Regions from separate parts of the Leucobacter holotrichiae genome, predicted to be linked through region 3. Evidence: predicted binding sites of a transcription regulator. Region 3 holds the regulator's gene; each other region holds the start of a gene.
What was found. The regulator HspR, encoded in region 3, represses chaperone genes until heat shock. The targets are predictions, from matches to a motif close to AAGTTGAGTCNNNNNGACTCAACTT.
Positions count from the first base shown of each region.

Region 1: AC0KXF_RS08930 (Hsp20/alpha crystallin family protein) is a predicted target of HspR. The motif match lies at 1,976-2,000, and genes of this name have one in related genera.
Region 2: AC0KXF_RS07575 (ATP-dependent Clp protease ATP-binding subunit) is a predicted target of HspR. The motif match lies at 4,211-4,235, and genes of this name have one in related genera.

Region 1 covers NZ_JBVUAC010000005.1:255,377-262,661, reverse strand. Annotated here, with positions in the region: gene AC0KXF_RS08945 (YidC/Oxa1 family membrane protein insertase) at 1-247, shown strand, start outside; gene AC0KXF_RS08940 (chorismate mutase) at 394-687, shown strand; gene AC0KXF_RS08935 (dihydrofolate reductase family protein) at 709-1,347, opposite strand; gene AC0KXF_RS08930 (Hsp20/alpha crystallin family protein) at 1,463-1,936, opposite strand; gene AC0KXF_RS08925 (bifunctional alpha,alpha-trehalose-phosphate synthase (UDP-forming)/trehalose-phosphatase) at 2,158-4,455, shown strand; gene AC0KXF_RS08920 (carboxylate-amine ligase) at 4,574-5,704, shown strand; gene AC0KXF_RS08915 (ATP-binding cassette domain-containing protein) at 5,882-7,285, opposite strand, start outside.
Region 2 covers NZ_JBVUAC010000004.1:216,947-224,231, reverse strand. Annotated here, with positions in the region: gene AC0KXF_RS07585 (C45 family autoproteolytic acyltransferase/hydolase) at 1-636, opposite strand, end outside; gene AC0KXF_RS07580 (MurR/RpiR family transcriptional regulator) at 777-1,664, shown strand; gene AC0KXF_RS07575 (ATP-dependent Clp protease ATP-binding subunit) at 1,914-4,157, opposite strand; gene AC0KXF_RS07570 (TMEM175 family protein) at 4,276-4,935, opposite strand; gene AC0KXF_RS07565 (NAD-glutamate dehydrogenase) at 4,959-7,285, opposite strand, start outside.
Region 3 covers NZ_JBVUAC010000003.1:4,511-11,795, reverse strand. Annotated here, with positions in the region: gene dnaK (molecular chaperone DnaK) at 1-1,186, shown strand, start outside; gene AC0KXF_RS05380 (nucleotide exchange factor GrpE) at 1,189-1,887, shown strand; gene AC0KXF_RS05375 (DnaJ C-terminal domain-containing protein) at 1,880-2,842, shown strand; gene AC0KXF_RS05370 (heat shock protein transcriptional repressor HspR) at 2,850-3,272, shown strand; gene AC0KXF_RS05365 (class I SAM-dependent methyltransferase) at 3,260-4,459, shown strand; gene AC0KXF_RS05360 (MFS transporter) at 4,498-5,748, shown strand; gene AC0KXF_RS05355 (glycosyltransferase) at 5,870-7,048, shown strand; gene AC0KXF_RS05350 (glycosyltransferase) at 7,051-7,285, shown strand, end outside.

The DNA.
Region 1 (7,285 bases), on a different contig from region 3:
CGCGCAGGCCTCGCGGCGCCTGCTCGCTCAGCCCCAACCCGATACCGGGATGCAGGCGCAGCCCCAGCAGGCGACCGGCATGCCGGATCTGACGGGCATGATGCGCGTGCTGAGCTTCATGCCGTTCATGACCGCCGTGATCGCGGCGTTCGTCCCTCTCGCTGCGGGGCTGTACCTGCTCACGACGACGGCGTGGACGCTCGGGGAGCGGCTGATCCTGACCCGCATCTACCAGCCGGGGGGCTGAGACGGGAGCGGGTGCTGCTCCTCGTTGCATCACGCCCCGTCCCCGCGCCGCCGTCCCCGCTGCAACTACGCAGATCTGCCGTCGAGCACACCGAAATCCGGGGTCCGGTGTGCTCGACGGCAGATCTGCGCTGCTAGGCTGGCGTGATGAACGAGTCGACACAGCCGCAATTGGAGGCGGTGCGGCAGCGGATCGACGCGCTGGATCGCCGGATCGTCGAGCTGATCGCCGAGCGCCAGGAGCAGGTGCTGATCGCTGGTTCGCTGAAGCAGGACGCGCAGGCGGTGCGGGCGCCCGACCGGGTGGAGCAGCTGATCCGCAAGGTGCGTGCGCTCGCGACCGACGCGGGGGCGTCGCCCGAGGTCGTCGAAGCGGCGTACCGGGCTCTCATCGCCGCGTTCATCGAGCTCGAGCTCGACTCGAGCGGGCATCGGGCCTAGCGAGCGGCCAGGGCGCGGAGGCTACCGCTTCCGATTCCACAGCTGGTGGGTCAACCCGCTCGAACTGCTGACCGATTCGATCGTGAAGCGATCCTCGATCCCCACGACGTCGTCCCAGAGGCGCACGCCGCGACCCAGCGTGATCGGCACGACCACGACGTGCATGAAGTCGACGAGGTCGTCGCGCAGGAACTGGCGAATCGTCGAGGGCCCGCCCCCGATGCGAACGTCCTTGCCGTCGGCGGCCTCGTTCGCGCGGCGCAGCGCCTCCGCCGGGTCGGCGTCGATGAAGTGGAAGCTCGTGCCGTTCGCGAACACCATGGGCTCGCGCGGGTGGTGCGTGAGTATGAAGCAGGGGGTTTTGAAGGGCGGTTCCTCGCCCCACCATCCGCGCCACCCGTCATCGGGCCAGGGCCCGTTCTGCGGCCCGAACTTGCGGCGCCCCATGATCTCCGCGCCGATGCCCTGCCCCCACATGCTGAACAGGGCACGATCCAGCGTCACCGGATCAGCGACCCGGTGAACGCCCTCGATGACGCGGCCGTCGAACCAGCCGAAGAGCGCACCGGCGTCTCCGATCGGACGGTCGAACGTCACGTGCTCGCCGGCCGAGAAGCCGTCGAGGGACACGAACTGGTTGTGTATGCGAGCGCGAGCCATGACGCCTCCGGGCGATTGCAGTCCGATCGCTCAACTCTAGGCCGGTGGAGCCGAGGAGGGAAGGGGCGGGCGCCGGTCTGCGGCCCCGCCCCGAGCCTCAGCGGCGGGTCAGCCCTTACGCGGGGCTGTTCTCCAGCTGCTGCGGCTTCGCCCCGCCGTCTGCCTCCAGCGTCTGCGATGCTGCGCCGCCGTTCGCGCTGGTGACCTCCACCTTGCGCGGCTTCGCCCGCTCGCTGACCGGGATCGTCACGCACAGCACGCCGTTGTCGTAGCTGGCGCTGATGCGCTCGGTATCGATGCCCTGGCCGAGGCTGAGCTGGCGCAGGAAGCTGCCCGATGTGCGTTCGCGGGTGATCCACTTCACGTTCTCGGTGCTCGGCAGGGTGCGCTCGGCGCGGATCGTGAGCAACTGGCCGTCCACATCGATGTCGACGGAGCCCGGATCCATGCCGGGCAGATCAGCGGTCAGCAGGTAGTGGTCGCCGTCGCGATAGAGATCCATGGGCATCTGCCGCGGCCCGCGCAGGGGCTCGTTGAACAGCGTGTCGGCGAGGCGTTCCATCTCACGGAAAGGGGTGTAGGTTGCCATGTTTCTCACCTTTCTCTGAACTGACGATTCAAGATGTGAAAGTTGAGTGCATATCACTCAACTTGAGAAAATATTAGCACTCTCTCGGGTAGAGTGCTAACTGTTGTTCGCTCGAGGCAAACGCGCCGCTCACTAGCATCAGCCGGGATACGGCCGCAACGGGCAGCAGCGGCCGCGCAGGTCTCGTAGACTGCGATAACAGAGACTCGCAAGGGGGTGCCATGACCGAGATGAAGGACATGACGGGCGGGCGCGAACTCGTCATGGTGTCCAACCGGTTGCCGGTGGACCGGGTCGTCGAGAAGGATGGATCCACCTCGTGGCGCACCTCACCGGGAGGCCTCGTCACGGCGGTCGCCCCCATCGTGGAGCAGCTCGGCTGCCTCTGGGTGGGGTGGGTCGGTTCTGCAGACGAGGCGGTCGACCCGTTCGAGATCGGCTCGATGCGCCTCGCACCCGTCGAACTGAGCGAGGACGACATCGAGCTCTACTACGAGGGCTTCTCGAACGGCACGCTCTGGCCGCTCTACCACGACGTCATCGCGCGCCCCGAGTTCCACCGCGTGTGGTGGGACCGCTATCAGAAGGTGAACCAGCGCTTCGCCGAGCGCGTCGCGCAGCACGCGGCGGAGGGCGCGATCGTCTGGGTGCACGACTACCAGCTGCAGCTCGTGCCCGCGATGCTGCGCGAGCTGCGCCCCGACCTCACGATCGCCTTCTTCCTGCACATCCCGTTCCCGCCGAGCCGGCTCTTCGCGCAGCTCCCGTGGCGCAAGCGCGTGGTCGAGGGCCTGCTCGGAGCCGACGTGATCGGATTCCAGCAGGTCACCGACGCCGTGGCGTTCCGTATGACGGCCGAGCGATTCACCCGCGTGCCCGCGCTCGGCAATACGATCGTCGTGCCCGGCGCCGCCGGTGAGCCGTCGCGCACGGTGCTCGCCCAGGAATTCCCGATCTCGATCGATGCCGCGGCCTTCGCCGAGGTGGCCGCCCGCCCCGAGATCCAGGAGCGGGCGAGGGAGATCCGCGCCGAACTCGGCAACCCGAAGACGGTCATGCTGGGCGTCGACAGACTCGACTACACGAAGGGGATCAGGCACCGTCTCAAGGCGTTCGACGAGCTGCTCTCGGACGGCGAGATCGATGCCGAGCAGACGGTGCTCGTGCAGGTGGCGAGCCCGAGCCGGGAGCGCGTCGACGCCTATCGGCAGCTGCGCGACGAGGTCGAGCTCACCGTGGGGCGCATCAACGGCGAGTACGGAAGCATCGGGCACGCGCCGCTCGTCTATCTGCATCGCGGGCACACACGCGACGAGATGGTGGCGCTCTACCTGGCCGCGGACGTGCTGCTGGTCACTCCGCTGCGCGACGGTATGAACCTCGTCGCGAAGGAGTACGCCGCGTGCCGCACCGACGAGCAGGGCGTTCTGGTGCTGAGCGAGTTTGCGGGCGCTGCCGACGAGCTGCGGGACGCGCTGCTCGTCAACCCGCACGACATCGAGGGGCTCAAGGCCGCGATCGTGCGTGCGGCCCACATGCCGCGCGAGGAGCAGCGCCGACGCATGCGGTCGCTGCGCCGGACCGTCTACGACAATGACGTCGCGCACTGGGCGTCCGGCTACCTGGGAGCAGTGCGGGCGACCGCGGAGGCGCAGCGCCCGAGCCCCACCGGGCACCGTACCGAGCCGATCCAGGTGAGCACGGCATTCGTGCCGCGCAGCATCGACGATCGCGTGCGCCGGCTCGCCGCGCTTCCCCGGCTCATCGTGGCGAGCGACTTCGACGGCACGCTCGCACCGATCGTTCCGAGGCCGCAAGACGCCAGAATCCTCCCCAGGGCCCGCCAGGCGCTCGAGGTGCTGCGCAACGCGCCCGACACCTACGTCGCCGTGCTGACGGGGCGCTCGCTGGGCGGACTGGCCGAGACGGGTCTGCAGAGCGACGGATGGATCGTGTCGGGCTCCCACGGCTCGGAGCTGACGGGGCTCGACATCGGTCCTGCGGGTGAGGGCGGTGACGGCCCGCCGCTCGGAAGCCCGCTCACCGATGAGGAGAGCGAAAGGCTCGAGCGCGTCGGGCGGCGATTCGAGCGCGTGCTCGGCGGTGAGCCGGGCGTGCGGCTCGAGCGCAAGCCGTTCGGGATCGCGGTGCACACGAGGCAAGTCGCCGATCCCGAGCAGGCGGAGGAGCTGATGGCCGCGGCCGTCGAACTGGGCCTCGCGGCCGACATGCACGTGCGCGAGGGCAAGCAGGTGCGGGAGTTCTCGGTGCGGGACTCGAACAAGGGATCGGTGCTGCGCAGCATCCGCGCGGCCCTGCCCGACGCGCCCGTGCTGTTCCTCGGGGACGACGTGACCGACGAGGACGTGTTCACGACCCTCAGTCACGACGACCTGGGGATCAAGGTGGGGGAGGGCGACACCGCGGCCATGGAGCGGGTGCCCGATCCCGAGACGGCCACGGCGGTGCTCGCACTGCTGGCGGAGCTGCGCACCGGGATCATCATCGGCTCGGAGTGAGGGTCATCGCCTACCCGGTGGGCGCCTGCGAAATCAACCCCGGTGACAGCTCGTCCCGCGAACCTCTACGCTCGAACCCCGGGCCGTGACGCGACGGCCGAACACGAAGGAGGGCGATATGAGCCACACCGACGGCACGCGCGACACCGGCGGACTCGCAACCGACGAGTTCCGCAGTTTCGGGGTCGAGGAGGAGTACCTGCTGCTCGACGCCTCGCAGGGCACCCCGACCGATCTCGCTGCCGACATGGTGCGGTCGGCTCCGCACTCCGTTGCACCGGCCGAGCGGGAGTTCTTCTCGAGCCAGCTGGAGACGGCGACGCAGGTGTGCCGCACCGCCGATGAGGCGCTGGAGACCCTCACGGGGTTCCGCGCCGCGCTGTCTCGAGAGGCGGCGGATCGCGGTATCGTGCTCGCGGGCAGCGGTCTGCCGCCCGTGGGCGGTGAGGCCGCCGGAACCGTCACTCCGAAGTCGCGTTACCGCGAACTCGGCGAGCAGCTGCGCAACGCTGCCGCCTACCAGTACGTGACGGGCACGCACGTGCACGTCGAGATCCCCTCGCCCGACGCGGGCGTCGAGGTGCTGGCGCGTCTCGCCCCGTGGGCTCCGGCGCTGCTCGCGATGACGGCGAACTCTCCGCTGTGGTGCGGCGAGCCGACGGGGTTCGCCAGCTGGCGCCACGTCATGAACATGTCGTGGCCGGTGGCCGGGTTCCCACCGGAGTTCGACAGCGGTGAGGCTTACGCGCGCTCCGTCGAGCAGTTGGTCGAGAGCGGGGTGCTGCTCGACTCCGGGGTGGTGACCTGGCTGGCGCGGCTCTCGCAGAACTTCCCGACGATGGAGCTGCGGATCGCCGATGCTCAGCTGGAGGCCGAGGATGCGGTGTGCTTCGCGGTGCTGGTGCGGGCGCTCGTGGATCGCGCGCTGAGCGACGCCGAGGCGGGAGAGCCGCGACCGCGCATCGCCCACGGCCTCGTGAACGGGGCGATCTGGATGGCGGCTCGTGACGGGCTCGCGGCGCAGCTCATCGATCCGCTCACCGCCCGCCCCGAGCCGGCCTTCGACACGCTCGAGCGAATGGTCGCCTCAGTCGAGAACGAGCTGCGGCGCACAGGCGACCACGATCGGGTCTCCCACTATATCGACCGGCTCCGGCGCACGGGCGGGCCGGCGCGGCGCCAGCTCGAACGCTTCGATGCGGAGGGTCTCGAGGGACTCATCGGCCTCTATCGCGAGAGTTCGCGCTGACCGTTGTGTGCGCAATGCGGAGTCCCGAACTGCTGTTTACCGAGACGATGAAGCAGCAATTCGGGACTCCGCGTTTCGGGGGAGTGTGGGGAGTGGAGGTGCGGGGTGCGGGGTGCGAGATGAAGGTGAGGGGTGAACGGTGTGGCGTGGGGCGAAGGGTGAAGGAGCAGCGGGTGCCTAGCCGATGGCCGCGCTCGCGACGAGTTCCCGGGTGAACGGGTCGCAGGGATCCGCCAGCACCGTCTCCGTCCCGCCCTCTTCGACCACCCGACCGTCTCGCATGATGAGCACGCGGTCGCACACGGTGCGCACCGCCGCGAGATCGTGCGAGACGAAGACGAGGGTCAGACCCTGCTTCTCCTGAAGATCGCGCAGCAGCGATAGGATGCCGGCCTGCGTGGTGACGTCGAGCGCCGACACGGGTTCGTCGCACACGAGCACGTCGGGGTCTGCCGCGAGTGCGCGGGCGATCGCGACCCGCTGGCGCTGCCCGCCCGAGAGCGTCGCCGGCCTGCGGCCGAGATACTCGGGGCCGAGGCCCACTTGGGCGAGCAGTTCGGCGGGGGTGCGATCGGGGGAGCGGAGCGAGGCGGTCAGGATCCTGCCCACCCGCCAGCGCGGGTCGAAGGTCGCGAGCGGATCCTGCGGGATGAGGCGCACCCGGACGTGCGGATCGACCCGCTCGACGGCGCCCGAGTCCGGCTGCTCGGCGCCCACGAGCACGCGCGCGAGGGTGCTCTTGCCCGCTCCCGATTCGCCGACGACTCCCACGGCCTCGCCCCGCCGCAGTGCGAGATCGACTCCCTGCAAGCCGGTCGTGCCGCCGCTGGGGGCGGGGAAGCGGCGGGCGGCGCCGCGCAGCGCCAGCAGCTCCGGGGCATCGGCGGGTGCCAGGCTCGCGAGGGGTTTCGGGCCGCTCGGGATCGCCGCCACCAGCGCTCGGGTGACCGCGTGGGCGGGGCGGTGCAGCACCTGCTCGGTCGGGCCCTGCTCGACGATGCGCCCGCGGTCGAGCACCGCGATGCGATCGGCGACGCGGGCCACGCTCGCGAGGTCGTGGCTGATGAGCACGATCGCGGTACCCCGCCCCCGGATCTCGTCGAACAGACCCAGCACACGGGCGGCCGTGGTCGGATCGAGCGCCGTGGTCGGCTCGTCGGCGATCAGCAGCTCCGGCTCGTCGATGAGCGCGGACGCGATGAGTGCCCGCTGCCGCATCCCGCCCGAGAGCTCGCCCGGTCGTTGCCGCAGGCGGGCCGCGGCGTGCGGGAGGCCCGCGGCTTCGAGGGCCCGGATCGCGGCGGCACGCCGTTCGCGACGTCCGATCCCGCGCACCGCGAGGGCTTCCCCGACCTCGGCCTCGATGGCGCGCAGCGGGTCGAGCGACTGCAGCGCGTCCTGCAGCACGAGCGCGACGGAGCGGCCGCGCAGCCCTCGCCACTGCCGACGACCGAGCCCGCGCGCGTCGCTGCCCGCGATTTCGAAGGAGTCGGATCGCACGGCCCACTGCGGATCCGACTGCGTCAAACCCAGGAGCGTGCGCGCGAGCACCGACTTGCCTGCCCCCGACTCGCCCACGAC
Region 2 (7,285 bases), on a different contig from region 3:
GATCAGCGTTTGAGGCAGGCCGATCTCGTTGCCGAAACTTCCGCCCAGGCCGTTCGCGTTGAGGGCGATGCCGGCGGAGTTCGCCCCGTGCCGGCCGACCTGGCCGGCCTCGAGCTGCATGATGACCGTGGGCAGCGGATCCTGCACCACGCGCAGCACCAGGGTCGTGTCGGCGGTGAGCGTGCGCCAGTCCCAGTTCTGCCCCACGAGCGTGTGCCCGGTGCCGCTCGCCGCGCCGGTGAGGAAGAACGAGGTGCAGCCGTCGACCGCGTCGCGTTCCTCCTCCTGCTCCTCGGCGGGCGGTGGGACGGTGGCGGGGCTTGCAGCCTGGTGGTTGTAGACGAACTCGCCGCGCACGTTGAGGGTGAGGATCTCGGCGAACGAAGCGCCCGACCCCTCGGCGATACCGCGCATCTCCTCGACGAGGTGGGGCGCGAGCTGCTCCGAGATCGGCAGCCACTGCGCAACCGAGTCGGTGATCTCACGCCAGCTCAGGCCGGTCTGCGCGGTGAGCGCCTCTGCGTAATAGTCGATAGCGAGCGCGATGAGGTCGCCGGCTCCTTCGCCGTACTGGCGACCGCGCTCGCGCGGTGGTCCGCTGACCTCGAGCACGCGGATGCTTCCTGCATCCCCCATGGAGACCTCCCTGTCCTGGTTGCCTGCACCGTCTTGTCACGACGATGCCGTGGTGCGGCTTGCGATTCTCCGGCCGGCGGAGAATGATGAGTGGAACATCCGTTACGGATCCCCGCCCTTTAGTACGAGATGATACATCAATGGAACCGTTTGTAACAAGCGATACAGAAAATGGCGCTCTCGCCGCCCTGCGTGCCCGTATCTCCGAGCACTGGGAGGAGCTGTCGAAGTCGGAGCGGGCGGTCTGCCGGGTGTTGACCGACATGTCGGCGGAGCGTCTGCTCTACGCCAGCGCGGCGGAGCTCGGAGCGCAGAGCCGCACCTCGAACGCGTCCGTGGTGCGCACGCTGCAGACCCTCGGCTACTCGGGCCTCTCGGAGCTCAAGCAGGAAGTCGCCGCCCCGTTCAGCTCGAGCGTCGCTCCCGATGTCAGGCTGCGGCAGCGCCTGGAGCATGTGGGGCAGGATCTGCAGCAGATCCAGCGCGAGATCTGGGCCGAGGCTTCGGAACTCATCGAGCTCGGCAGACGCGCCAACGATGACGCGCGCTATTCGGTCGCCGTCAACCTGATCGTTCACGCTGACACGGTCTACTGCTACGGCCTCGGCGCTTCGGGCATCGCCGCCGAGCACCTCGCGCTGCGGCTGCGCAGGATCGGCGTGCCGACCCGCCGCCTCACGACCGACGGCTTCAAACTCGCAGACGAGGTGATGAGCCTCGGGGCACGCGACCTCCTGGTCATCTTCGCGCCGGGTCGCGTGACGAGCGACATCGAAGCGCTGCTCGATCACGCGCAACTCGTCGGCGCGAGCGTGCTGCTCGTCACCGACGAATTGCTCGACCAACTCGCTCCGCGCGTCACCTCGGCGCTCGTCGCCCCGCACACCCCGACCGGCCTCACCGCCGAAGGGCTCTCGGGGATCCTCGTCGGCGATGTGCTCGTGCAGGCCGTCTCCGCCGTCGGACCGGACAAGGCTCTGCGATCGTCTCAGCGTCTCAACGACCTGCGGGCGCGCCTCGGATACTGAGGCGCGCCCGCAGATGGGTCAGTTTCGGCCGTGTCCCCCCGCGGCGACACGCACGGAAGTGACCCCGATACAGAGAAACGGCAGCGACGGGACTGGCGGCAGCCCGGGCGCGCGGGGCCGACCGCCCGACCCTCCGAGCATCAGCACCCGTTTCCGCACCAATGAGGAGATCGCGGTCTATGCGGTGGGTCGCCCCCGAAAACCACCGCATAGACCGCGATCTCCTCATTGAACGGCACCGCCCAGCGCTCAGTCGTCCAGCAACTCGGCCTCGATGACGTCGTCATCGCCAGCGCCGCCGGCACCGCCGGCACCGCCGTTCGACGGCACCGACCCTGCGCTCTCCAGTGCGAGCGACTCGCCGTCGGGCGCCACGTCCACCCGCACGGCGTCGCCGTCGCGCACGGATCCGGAGAGGATCGCTCGCGCGAGCCGGTCGTCGATCTCGTGCTGCATGAGCCGCCGCAGCGGACGCGCACCGTAGATCGGATCGTAGCCGCGCGATGCCAGCCACGAGCGCGCCTCGGGCGTGACGCCGAGGGTGAGCCGGCGATCCGCCAGCCGGTCCTGCAGACGGTCCACCGCCAGATCTACGATCTGCGCCAGATCGTCTTCCGAGAGCGGCCGGAAGATGACCATCTCATCGAGCCGGTTGATGAACTCGGGCTTGAACGCGCGGCGCACCGTCTCGCGCACTCCGAACTCCTTCTCGCTCCACGGCAGATCGGGGTCGATCAGATACTGCGAGCCGAGATTCGAGGTGAGGATCAGGATCACGTTGCGGAAGTCGACCGTTCGGCCCTGACCGTCGGTGAGCCGACCGTCGTCGAGCACCTGCAGCAGCACATCGAACACCTCGGGGTGCGCCTTCTCGACCTCATCGAGCAGCACGACCGAGTAGGGCCGCCGGCGCACGGCCTCGGTCAGCTGACCGCCCTGCTCGTAGCCGATATATCCGGGAGGGGCGCCGACGAGCCGCGACACGGAGTGCTTCTCGCCGTACTCGCTCATGTCGATGCGGACCATGGCGTGCTCATCGTCGAAGAGGAACTCGGCGAGTGCCTTCGCGAGCTCCGTCTTGCCGACGCCGGTGGGCCCGAGGAACAGGAACGAACCGGTTGGTCGATTGGGATCCGCGATCCCGGCCCGCGTGCGACGCACCGCATCAGCGACCGCACGCACCGCGTCCCCCTGGCCGATGAGCCGCTTGCCGAGTTCGCTCTCGAGCGCGAGCAGCTTCTCGGTCTCGCCCTGCAGCAGGCGGCCGACCGGGATGCCGGTCCAAGCAGCGACCACACCGGCGATGTCCTCGTCGGTCACCTGGTCGTTCACCATACGCGGCTCGCCGTCGATCTCTCCCGCCATCTCGGCCTGTTCGGCCTCGGCGAGTTGCTTCTGGATCACGGGGATCTCGCCGTAGAGCAGCTTCGACGCCTTCTCGAGGTTGCCCTCGCGCTGAGCGACCTGCGCCTGCATATTGAGCTGGTCGAGCTTCTCCCTGAGGGAGCCGACGCGGTTCAGCGTGGCGCGCTCGCGCTCCCAGCGCGCCTCGAGGCCGTCAAGCTCGCGCTGCTTCTCGGCGAGGTCTTCGCGCAGCTTCGCCAGACGCTCCTTCGAGGCCTCGTCCTTCTCCTTCTTGAGCGCGAGTTCCTCGAGCTTCAGCCGGTCGACCGCGCGGCGCAGTTCGTCGATCTCGATCGGAGCCGAGTCGATCTCCATGCGGAGGCGGCTCGCGGCCTCGTCGATCAGGTCGATCGCCTTGTCGGGCAGCTGCCGCGCCGTGATGTACCGGTTCGATAGGCTCGCGGCGGCGACCAGAGCCGAATCGGCGATGGTCACCTTGTGGTGCGCCTCGTAGCGCTCCTTGAGGCCGCGCAGGATCGCGACCGTGTCTTCGACACTCGGTTCACCCACGTACACCTGCTGGAAGCGCCGCTCGAGCGCCGCATCCTTCTCGATGTACTCGCGGTACTCGTCGAGCGTGGTCGCGCCGATGAGCCGCAGCTCGCCGCGGGCGAGCATGGGCTTCAGCATCTGCGACGCCGCGACCGACGACTCGCCGCCGCCAGCTCCCATGAGGGTGTGCAGCTCGTCGATGAAGGTGATGATCTTGCCGTCGGAGTCCTTGATCTCGGCGAGCACCGCCTTCATGCGCTCCTCGAACTCGCCGCGGTACTTCGCACCGGCGATGAGCGCCGAGATATCGAGGGAGATCAGCTCCTTGTCCTTGAGCGACTCGGCGACGTCACCGGCGACGATGCGCTGAGCGAGACCCTCGACGACGGCCGTCTTGCCGACGCCGGGCTCACCGATCAGCACCGGGTTGTTCTTGGTGCGCCGAGTGAGCACCTGGCTCACTCGCCGGATCTCGCTATCGCGACCGATGACGGGGTCGAGCTTGCCCGAGCGGGCGACTTCCGTGAGGTTGACGCCGAACTGCTCGAGGGCGCTCTGCCCCTCTTCGCCCTGGGCGGGCTGCCAGTTTGCCTGCATCTGGGGTCCTTTCTCGTTCAGCAGACTGCGGCGACCCGAGCAGGGAGGCCACAAACTTGAGTGATGATGACTCAAGTTTATCGCAGCACTCCGATTTGCGCCAGGATTCTTCTCCTGCTCAGGTGTCCGATACTCCGGGCGAATGCTCCCGCTCCGCGACCCTCACCTTCCGCTTGCCCGTGATCCTGCCCACGGGAATCATCAGCAGCCAGCTCAACTGCGCCCACGTCGACCCGGCGAGGAAGGCGATCGGCACCGAGACGGCGAACACTCCCATCTGTGCGAGCACGTCGATGCGCGAGGCTCGCAGCAGCGCCGGGCTCGCCCGCTCCACCAGCAGACCCCGGACCCGCCCGATCTCGTGCATCGCCCACTGCGAGGCCATCGCCAGCGCCACGTTCACGGCGTACAGCGCGGTGGGCAGCGGGTACTCGGAGATCTCGGGATCACTGATGCCCTGCGTGGTGAACGGCAGAAGCACGATGAGCCCCGCCGTGACGAGGTTCGCGGTGACGACAGGGCCGTCGATCCCGATGAAGCGCGCCAGCAGCAGCGTGTTGTGACGCCAGAAGATCGCGATCACCACGAAGCTGATGAAGAAGCCGAGCAGCTGCGTGCCGAGCCCGTGGTCGAGCAGCTCGGCTGGCTCGCGCCAGGCCGAAGCCGCCGGCAGGTCGATGTTCGCCACCAGCAGGGTGATCGCGAAGCCGTAGATCGCGTCGAAGAATCCGATTCCCCGGCCGAACTCCGCGCCCTCCCGCTCGAAGATCCCGCGCATCACAGCCCCTCAGCCCGTCCGGTTCACCGCACGAGCGAGCGCAAACGTCGCAGCGCGACCGACAGGGTCGCAAGGCCTGCATCGACGTCGGAGCGCACCGCATCGAGCGCTTCCTCGAGCACCCGCCTGCTCGACACCGCACCCTGTTCGAGCCAGGTGTCGATCCGCAGGGCCGCATCCCCCGGCTCCGTCTGCTCGAGCACGGACGCGGTGAGTGCGATCATCACCGCGTAAAGATCATCACGCATCGCGGCGCGCGCCATCGACCCCCAGCGGTCGTCCTGCGGCAGAGCCGTCACCCCGCTCAGCAACTCGTCGAAGTGCATCCGAGATGAAAGGTCGAAGTACACCGCGGTCACCTCGTCGAGGCTCCAGCCTCGCAGACGCGACTGCTCCACGATGTCGAGCAGAGGCAGAGAAGCGAGCAGGCCGGCGCCGCGCCGAGCGAGGTTGCTCGGCACCCCCGCCCGCTCGAGTTCGTCGACGCGGGCCTCGAACCGCAGCAGCTCGTCTCCGCGCAACAGCTCGCCGAGCATCTCGGAGAGCCGCACGACGGGCCCGGCGAACAGTTCGATCTCGGCACCGATGTCGATGCTCTCGACGCGATGCTGCACGAACCAGCGCGTCGCCCGATCGAGCAGCCTGCGGAACGTGAGATAGAGATCGGTCTGCACCGCGGTGCTCACCGCGTTGTCGGTCGCCTCGACGGCCACCACGAAGTCGCGCAGGTCGAACACCTCACGAGCCACCACGTAGGCGCGGGCGATCTGCTCGCTCGACGCCCCCGTCTCGTCTGCGGCCCGGTAGGCGAACGTGATGCCGCCGCGGTTCACCATCGAGTTGACCACCGAGTTGACCACGATCTCCGAGCGCAGCGGGTGGGCGGCGAGATCATCTCCGTAGCGCTCTCGGATGGGACCCGGGAAGTAGTCGGCGAGGGTGCGGGCGAACCACGGGTCGTCGGCCATCCGCGTCGCTGCGAGGTCGGACTTGAGCGCCAGCTTGGCGTAGGCGACCAGCACCGCGAACTCCGGGCGGGTAAGGCCCCGCCGTTCGGCGAGGCGGGTCTGGATCTCGCTCGTACTCGGCAGGAACTCCAACTCCCGATCCAATTCGTCTCGACCCTCGAGCCACTTCATCAGCCGCTCGTGCGAGGGAAGCATCTCGACTGCGTTCTCGCGAGAGTTGCCGAGCAGCACGTTCTGCTCGTAGTTGTCGCGCAGCACCTGCACCGCGACCTCGTCGGTCATCGAGTGCAGCAGTTCGTTGCGCGCCTCGCGATCGAGGCGGCCGTCGCGCTCCACAGCACCGAGCAGGATCTTGATGTTCACCTCGCGATCGGAGGTGCCCACACCGGCGGAGTTGTCGATCGCGTCGGTGTTGATGCGCACCCCCGCGAGCGCGGCCTCGATGCGGCCGCGCTGGCTCACGCCGAGGTTGCCGCCCTCGCCGACCACGCGCACGCGCAGCTCGGAGCCGTTCACGCGGATCGCATCGTTGCCTCGGTCACCGATCTCGGCGTCGGTCTCGGAACTCGCCTTCACATACGTGCCGATGCCTCCGTTCCAGAGCAGATCGACCGGGGCGAGCAGCACGGCCCGCTTGAGCTCAGCGGGCGTGAGCGAGGTAACGCCGGCCTCGAGCCCGAGCGCCTCGGCCATCTGCGGGCTCACGGAGATCGACTTCGCGGAGAGCGGGAACACGCCGCCGCCCTCGGAGATGAGCGCGCGATCGTAGTCGTCCCACGAGGAGCCGGGCAGTTCGAACAGTCGCGCACGCTCGGCGAACGACGTCGCCGCATCGGGTGAGGGATCCACGAAGACATGCCGGTGATCGAACGCCGCCACGAGACGGATGCACTCGGAGCGCAGCATGCCGTTCCCGAACACGTCCCCAGACATGTCGCCCACGCCGACGACGGTGAACTCCTCGGCCTGGGTGTCGTGGCCCATCTCGCGGAAGTGCCGCTTCACCGATTCCCACGCCCCGCGTGCCGTGATGCCCATGCCCTTGTGGTCGTAGCCCGCCGAGCCGCCCGATGCGAAGGCGTCGTCGAGCCAGAAGCCGTACTCGGCCGAGATGCCGTTGGCGATGTCGGAGAAGGACGCCGTGCCCTTGTCGGCCGCGACCACGAGATAGGGATCGTCGCCGTCATGGCGCACCACCCGCTCGGGATGCCGCACCTCCGACCCGTCGCGGTTGTCGGTGATGTCGAGCAGACCGCGGATGAAGGTGCGGTACGCCGACTTGCCGCCCTCGAGCCACGCGGCGCGATCGCTCGGCGACGGCAAGCGCTTCGCCACGAATCCGCCCTTCGAGCCCGTCGGCACGATCACGGCGTTCTTCACCA
Region 3 (7,285 bases):
GAACTCGTCGGGCGTCGACGTCTCGAATGACAAGATCGCGCTGCAGCGCCTCAAGGAGGCCGCGGAGCAGGCGAAGAAGGAGCTCTCGAACTCGACGAGCACCCAGATCCAGCTGCCCTACCTCTCGCTCACCGAGAACGGCCCGGCGAACCTCGACGAGACGCTGACCCGCGCGAAGTTCGAGGATCTCACCAAGGATCTGCTCGAGCGCACCCGCAAGCCCTTCGAAGACGTGATCAAGGAGGCCGGCGTCAAGGTCTCCGACATCGCGCACGTGGTGCTCGTCGGCGGTTCGACCCGCATGCCCGCCGTCACCGAGCTCGTGAAGAAGCTCACCGGCGGCAAGGAGCCCAACAAGGGTGTGAACCCCGATGAGGTCGTCGCCGTGGGCGCCGCCCTCCAGGCGGGCGTGCTGAAGGGCGAGCGCAAGGACGTGCTGCTGATCGACGTCACCCCCCTGAGCCTCGGTATCGAGACCAAGGGCGGCATCATGACGAAGCTGATCGAGCGCAACACCGCGATCCCGACCAAGCGCAGCGAGACCTTCACCACGGCCGAGGACAACCAGCCCTCCGTCGCGATCCAGGTCTTCCAGGGCGAGCGCGAGTTCACCCGCGACAACAAGAATCTGGGCACCTTCGAGCTGACCGGCATCGCCCCGGCTCCGCGCGGAGTGCCGCAGATCGAGGTCACCTTCGACATCGATGCGAACGGCATCGTGCAGGTCTCGGCGAAGGACAAGGGCACCGGCAAGGAGCAGACGATCACCATCTCCGGCGGCTCGACGCTGTCGAAGGAGGACATCGAGCGCATGGTGCGCGAGGCCGAGGAGCACGCCGCCGAGGACAAGAAGCGTCGCGAGTCGGCCGAGCAGCGCAACAACGCCGAGCAGCTGGCCTACTCGGTCGAGAAGCTCATCTCGGAGAACGAGGACAAGCTGCCCGAGGACGTCAAGACCGAGGTGCAGGGCGATCTCGATGAGCTGAAGCAGGCGCTCGCCGGTGAGGACGACGAGGCCGTGAAGACCGCCGCCGACAAGCTGGGCCAGAGCCAGACCAAGCTGGGCGAGGCCATCTACGCGGCGGCGCAGGCCGAGCAGCCCGCTGCCGACGCCGACTCCGCGGAGTCGAACGATGACGACGTGGTCGATGCCGAGGTCGTTGATGACGACGAGGAGAAGAAGTAACCATGGCAGATCAGGAACAGCGCACGCCGGGCGAAGAGCCGAACCGCGACGGTGTTCCTGCGGAGCCGGCTCGGGATGAATCGCGAAGCGATTCCTCGACGGGGCCGGCCGGCTCACCAGCCGAGGGGCCGGAGGCGAACGCTTCCGGCCCCGCGCCGCAGGAGGGCGGATCCGACGAGGGTCTGACCGTGGATGACATCTTGAACTCGGAGCAGAGCGCCGAGGCCGCCGGAGCCGACACCGGGTCGACGGGCGGCGAGTCCGAGACCGCGGGCGGCGGCGAGGAGAATCCCTACCTCGAGGACCTGCGCCGGCTCACGGCGGAGTACGCGAACTACCGCAAGCGTACCGAGGCGAACGCCGAGCTCGAGAAGCAGCGCGCGATCGCCGCGGCCGTCACGCCGCTGCTGTCGGTGCTCGACGACATCGATCGGGCCGAGCAGCACGGCGATCTGACCGAGGGCTCCGCGTTCTCGACGATCGCGCAGAAGCTGCGCGGCACGGTCGAGAAGCTCGGCGTCGTCAGCTTCGGCGAGAAGGGCGAGGCCTTCGACCCGCAGCTGCACGAGGCGATCGCCCAGGTTCCTGTTCCGGGCACCGAGCAGCACACGGTGCTCGACGTGATCGAGCGGGGGTACCGAGTCGGCGATGTCGAGCTGCGCCCCGCCAAGGTAGCGGTGGCGGTGGGAGCAGATGGCTAGTCAGGATTGGCTCGAGAAGGATTTCTACGCGATTCTCGGCGTCTCGAAGGACGTGAGCGACGATGAGCTGAAGAAGGCCTACCGCAAGCTGGCCCGGAAGTATCACCCGGACTCCAACCCGGGTGACGCTGTCGCCGAGGCGAAGTTCAAGGAGATGAGCGAGGCCTACTCCGTGCTCTCCGACAAGGAGCAGCGCGCCGAGTACGACCAGATCCGCGCCATGGGGGCGGGCGGCGCCCGCTTCACGGCCGGCGGCGGGGGCGGACAGGGCTTCGAGGACATCTTCGGGGGCATGTTCGGCGGCGGTCGAGGCGGTTCGCACTTCAGCTACCAGGGGGGCTTCCCCCAGGGTGGCCAGGGGTACGAGGACATCTTCAACCTGTTCGGCGGCGGCCCCAGCGGCCCGCAGCCCGGGCGCGATGTGCAGGCCACGACGACGCTCGACTTCGAGACGGCCGTGCAGGGCAAGACGGTCACGCTGCAGACCCCGAACGGCACGGTCAAGGTCAAGATTCCGGCCGGCGTCTCGGACGGGCAGAAGATCAAGGTGCGCGGCAAGGGCGATCCCAGCCCGAACGGCGGCCCCGCGGGCGATATCATCCTCACGGTGAGCGTGCGCAAGCATCCCGTCTTCGAACGTGACGGCCAGAATCTGCGGCTCAAGCTGCCGGTCACCTTCTCGGAGGCCGCGCTCGGCGCGACCGTGGAGGTGCCCACGCTCGGCGGCGATCCGGTGCGCCTGAAGGTGCAGCCGGGCACGCCCAGCGGTCGTGTGCTGCGGGTCAAGGGCCGCGGCGTGAAGAGCTCGAAGGGCACCGGCGATCTCCTCGCCGAGGTGCAGGTGGTCGTGCCGTCGCACCTCTCCGAGCAGGCGCGCGACGCGCTCGAGGCGTTCCGCGAGGTCGAACCGAAGGAGAATCCGCGCGAGGATCTCCTGGCACGCGCACGGGGCTGAGTCGACCATGGCCGAACCCCAGATGGATCGCTTCACCCCGGTCTTCGCGATCGCGGCGGCGGCCGAGCTCGCCGAGATGCACCCGCAGACGCTGCGGCAGTACGACCGTATCGGTCTTGTATCGCCGCAGCGCACGCGGGGCAACACCCGCCGGTACTCCCTGCACGACGTGGCGCGACTGCGCGAGGTGGCGCGCCTGTCGGCCGAGGGCCTGAGCCTCGAGGGGATCCGGCGGGTGCTGCAGCTCGAGGATCGGGTTCGGGATCTCGAGGAGCGCGTGCGGGATCTCGAGCACGCGCTCACCGAGGAGCGGCTGCAGCGCCCCGAGCGGCGCGTCTTCGCGGCCGGTGCGGCGGGGGGCGAGGTCATCACACTGCGGAGGGGCACACGGGTGCGGCGCAACGCCGAGGTCGTCGTGTGGAAGCCCTAGCCGGGCTCTTCGCGGGTCTCTCGCGCGAGCCCGACTTCGAGGCGCCCGAACTGCAAGCCTACGATGCGGCCGACGAGCTGATCCTGGAGACCGCGGCTGCTTCGGTGCGGGAGGCGGATCCCGGTGAGCTGGTGGTGATCGGGGATCGGCACGGGGCGCTCACTCTCGGTGCGGCGGCGGTGCTCGGGGCGCGCGGGATCCGGGTGCATCAGGATCCGCTGCTCGGGCAGCGCGCCCTCGCCCGCAACGCTGAGCAGGTGTTCCCGCCTGCCGATCCTGCGCTCCCCTCGGCCGCCGCGGCGGAGGCGGAGGATCGAAACCTCTACACCTCGCACCCGCTCGACGAGTCCCTGCTGCGCGGCGCGCGAACCGTGCTGCTGCAGCTGCCGCGCGGGCTCGACGCCCTCGACGAGATCGCCTGGTCGATCGCGCGCTGGGCGGATCCGGCGGTGCGGGTGTTCGCCGGCGGCCGGGTGAAGCACATGACGCGCACGCAGAACGAGGTGCTCGGGCGGTACTTCGGCGAGGTCTCCGCGGGCCTCGGGCGACGCAAGGCGCGGGTGCTCACCGCGAGCGGACCTGGGGAGCCGGGGCCCGCTCCGTTCCCGCGGTGGGGTGAGGATCCGGCGCTGCCATTCCGCGTCGCGGCGTACGGGGCGACGTTCGGCGGCCCGACCCTCGACCACGGCAGTCGCCTGCTGCTGGAGGGGCTGGGCGACGCCGGAGGGGGCCGCACTGCCCCGGCGACTGCCCCATCGCGCATCGTGGATCTCGGCTGCGGCAACGGCGTGCTCGCGGTGTCGGCCGCGCTGCGGTGGCCCGGTGCCGTGGTGATCGCGACCGATCAGTCGGCTGCTGCCGTCGCCGCCACGCGACTCACCGCCGGTGGGGCGGGGGTGGAGGATCGCATCGCGATCCACCGTGCCGACGCGCTCGAAGCGGTGGAAGACGAGTGGGCCGATCTGATCCTGCTCAATCCGCCGTTCCACACCGGCTCGACGGTGCACACAGGGGTCGCGCATCGGCTGATCCGTGCTTGCCGTCGCGCCCTCGCCCCGGGCGGCGAGCTGCGCCTCGTGTTCAACTCGCACCTGCGTTACCGGCCGCTCGTGGAGCGGGAGATCGGGCGGACGCGGGAGATCGCCCGCAACCGCACCTTCACGGTGCTGGTGGCGACCCGGCGCTGAGGGTCCGCGCCGCCCGGCGGGCGTACGCTTGAATCAACATGACGAACCCGGCCCGAACCCTGCTGCTGCGCCTCGCGCCGATCATCTACGGGCCCACGATCCTGTTCACCCTCGGCGCGTACGCGATGCTGCCGATCGTGCCCGTCATCGCGGTCTCGCAGGGCGCGAGCCTCGGCCTCTCGGGCGTGATCGCCTCCGCGGTCGTCGTGGGGCGGCTGCTCGGCAATCTGCCGGCGAGCTGGATCGTGTCGCGTGCGGGGGAGCGGATCGCGATGCTCGTCGCCTCGGCGGTGGCGTTCGCCGGAGCGGTGGGCGTCGCACTCGCGCCCGGGCTCGTCGTGCTCGGGGTGTCGGTCTTCGTGATCGGTTTCGCCGAGGCCGCGTTCGCTCTGGCGCGGCACTCGCTCATGACCACGCGGGTGCCCGTGCCGTTCCGGGCTCGGGCGCTCTCGCTGATCGGAGGGTCGCACCGATTCGGGCGGTTCGCCGGGCCCTTCCTGGCGGCCGGCCTGCTCAGCGTCACCGACGCCACGACGGCCCCGGTCTGGGCCTTCGTCGTGTGCCTCGCGCTCGCGGCGCTGCTCGTCGGATTCGCGCCGGATCCCGAGCGCCTGCTCCCCGCTCAGCCCGCGACCGGGGCCTCGTCCGCGGCTTCCGCGGTTGTGGCGGCTGCCGCGCCGGAGCGCCCCGGCGGCGTGCTCGCCGCGATCCGCGCCGGGAGGACACCCCTGCTGCGCATCGGCGGGCCGGCTGCGATCCTCTCGGGACTGCGCTCCGTGAAAGACGTGCTGCTGCCGCTCTGGGGCGTCTCGATCGGCCTCGACGCGACGGGCGTCGCGCTCGTGGTGGGCATCGCGGGCACGATCGACTTCGCCCTGTTCTACGCGAGCGGCCAGGTGATGGACCGCTTCGGGCGGCTCTGGGCCGCGCTGCCGGCCACCGTCGCCATGGCGCTCAGCTTCCTCGTGCTCGCCGCGACCCACGATCTGCCCGGCGCGGTGTGGTGGTTGGTGGGCTGCTCGGTGGTGATCGGGATCGGGAACGGCCTCTCGAGCGGGATTCTGCTCACCCTCGGCGCGGATCTCGCTCCGCGCGACAATCCCGCCCCGTATCTCGCGGCGTGGCGCACGTTCACCGACTTCGGCGGGGCGGCGGCACCGCTCGCGATCTCCGCGATCTCCGCGGCTTCGCTGCCGCTCGCGAGTGCGGTCACCGGAGTGCTCGCGGTGCTGGGGGCCGCCGGGTTCGCGCGATGGATCCCGCGCTACATCCCACGGGGGCGCCTGTAGTTCCGGGCAGCCTCCCGGGGACTCGGCGACCCGCTCCGCGGTTTCCGAGGTATTCCTGAATACACTGGAGTGCGCTCGCCCACCGGCCAGCGCCCCACCGACCGAAGGACTCCCGCACACCGTGAGCACCACCGATCGCCAGCCTCCTCTCCGCATCCTCATCGGATGCGATACCTTCTCGCCCGACGTCAACGGCGCCGCCCGCTTCGCCGAACGCCTCGCCGCCGGACTCGTGGGGCGCGGACACGACGTGCACGTGGTCGCACCCTCGAAGCGGGTGAACCGCACGGGCAGCTTCGCCGAGACGATCGAGGGCGAGTCGATGACCGTGCACCGCTGGACGAGCTGGCGGTGGTACCCCCATGACTGGCTGCGCTTCGTGCTGCCCTGGCGCGCCCGCTCCTACGCGCGCAAACTGCTCGACCGAGTGCGCCCCGACGTGATCCACATCCAGTCCCACATCGTCGTCGGCCGCGCCCTCGCCAAGGAGGGCGCCAAGCGCGGCATCCGCATCGTCGCCACCAACCACGTGATGCCCGAGAACGTGCTCGACTTCACCCTGCTGCCCGAGCGGGCCAAGCGCATCTTCGTGCGCTGGGGCTGGAACGACGCCGACCGGGTGCTCACGCGCGCCGCCGCCGTCACCACCCCCACGCGCCGCGCCGCCGACTTCCTCGAACGCAACACACACCGCCGCGGCGTGCTCCCGGTCAGCTGCGGCCTGCGCGCCTCCGACTACACCGCCGACCTCGAGCCGCGCACTTCGAACCGGCTCGTCTTCGTCGGCCGGGTCACGCTCGAGAAGGAGATCGACGTGATCCTGCGCGCGATCCCGCGCATCGATCCTCAGCTCGACGTGAGCTTCACCATCGTCGGAGACGGGGATCAGCGCAAGAACCTCGAGAAGCTCGCCGGTGAACTGGGCATCGCGCAGCGTGTGCACTTCACCGGCCGGGTCAGCGACCAGCAGCTGCGCGCCCACCTCACCGAGGCGAGCGTGTTCGTGATCGCGTCGATCGCCGAGCTGCAGTCGATCGCGACCATGGAGGCCATGGCCTCGGGCCTGCCGATCGTCGCCGCGAACGCGATGGCACTGCCTCACCTCGTGCACGAGGGCGAGAACGGGTACCTGTTCCAGGCGGGCAACGACCGCGAGCTCGCGGATCGCGTCGAGAGCATCCTCAAGCTCCCGCCCGAGCAGTACCGGCGCATGCAGCAGGCATCGCTCGAGGCCGTCGAGGTGCACGACATCGACCGCACGCTCGACACCTTCGAGAAGCTCTACCGGGGCGACGCCTGACCGTGCACGTGCTCATCGTCACCGACCAGCACCCCGAATCGCTCGGCGGTGTGCAGGTGGCGATCCGCCTGCAGCGCCGCTATCTCGAGCGGCTCGGGCATCGTGTCACGATCGCGGCTCCGGCGCTGCACCGCCCCGGGTACGCGCCGGCCGAGGAGGATCGCGAGGCGTACATCGATCTGCCGTCATGGCCGATCACCCGGGATCGCGAGTACGGGATCACCTGGCCCGGAGCAC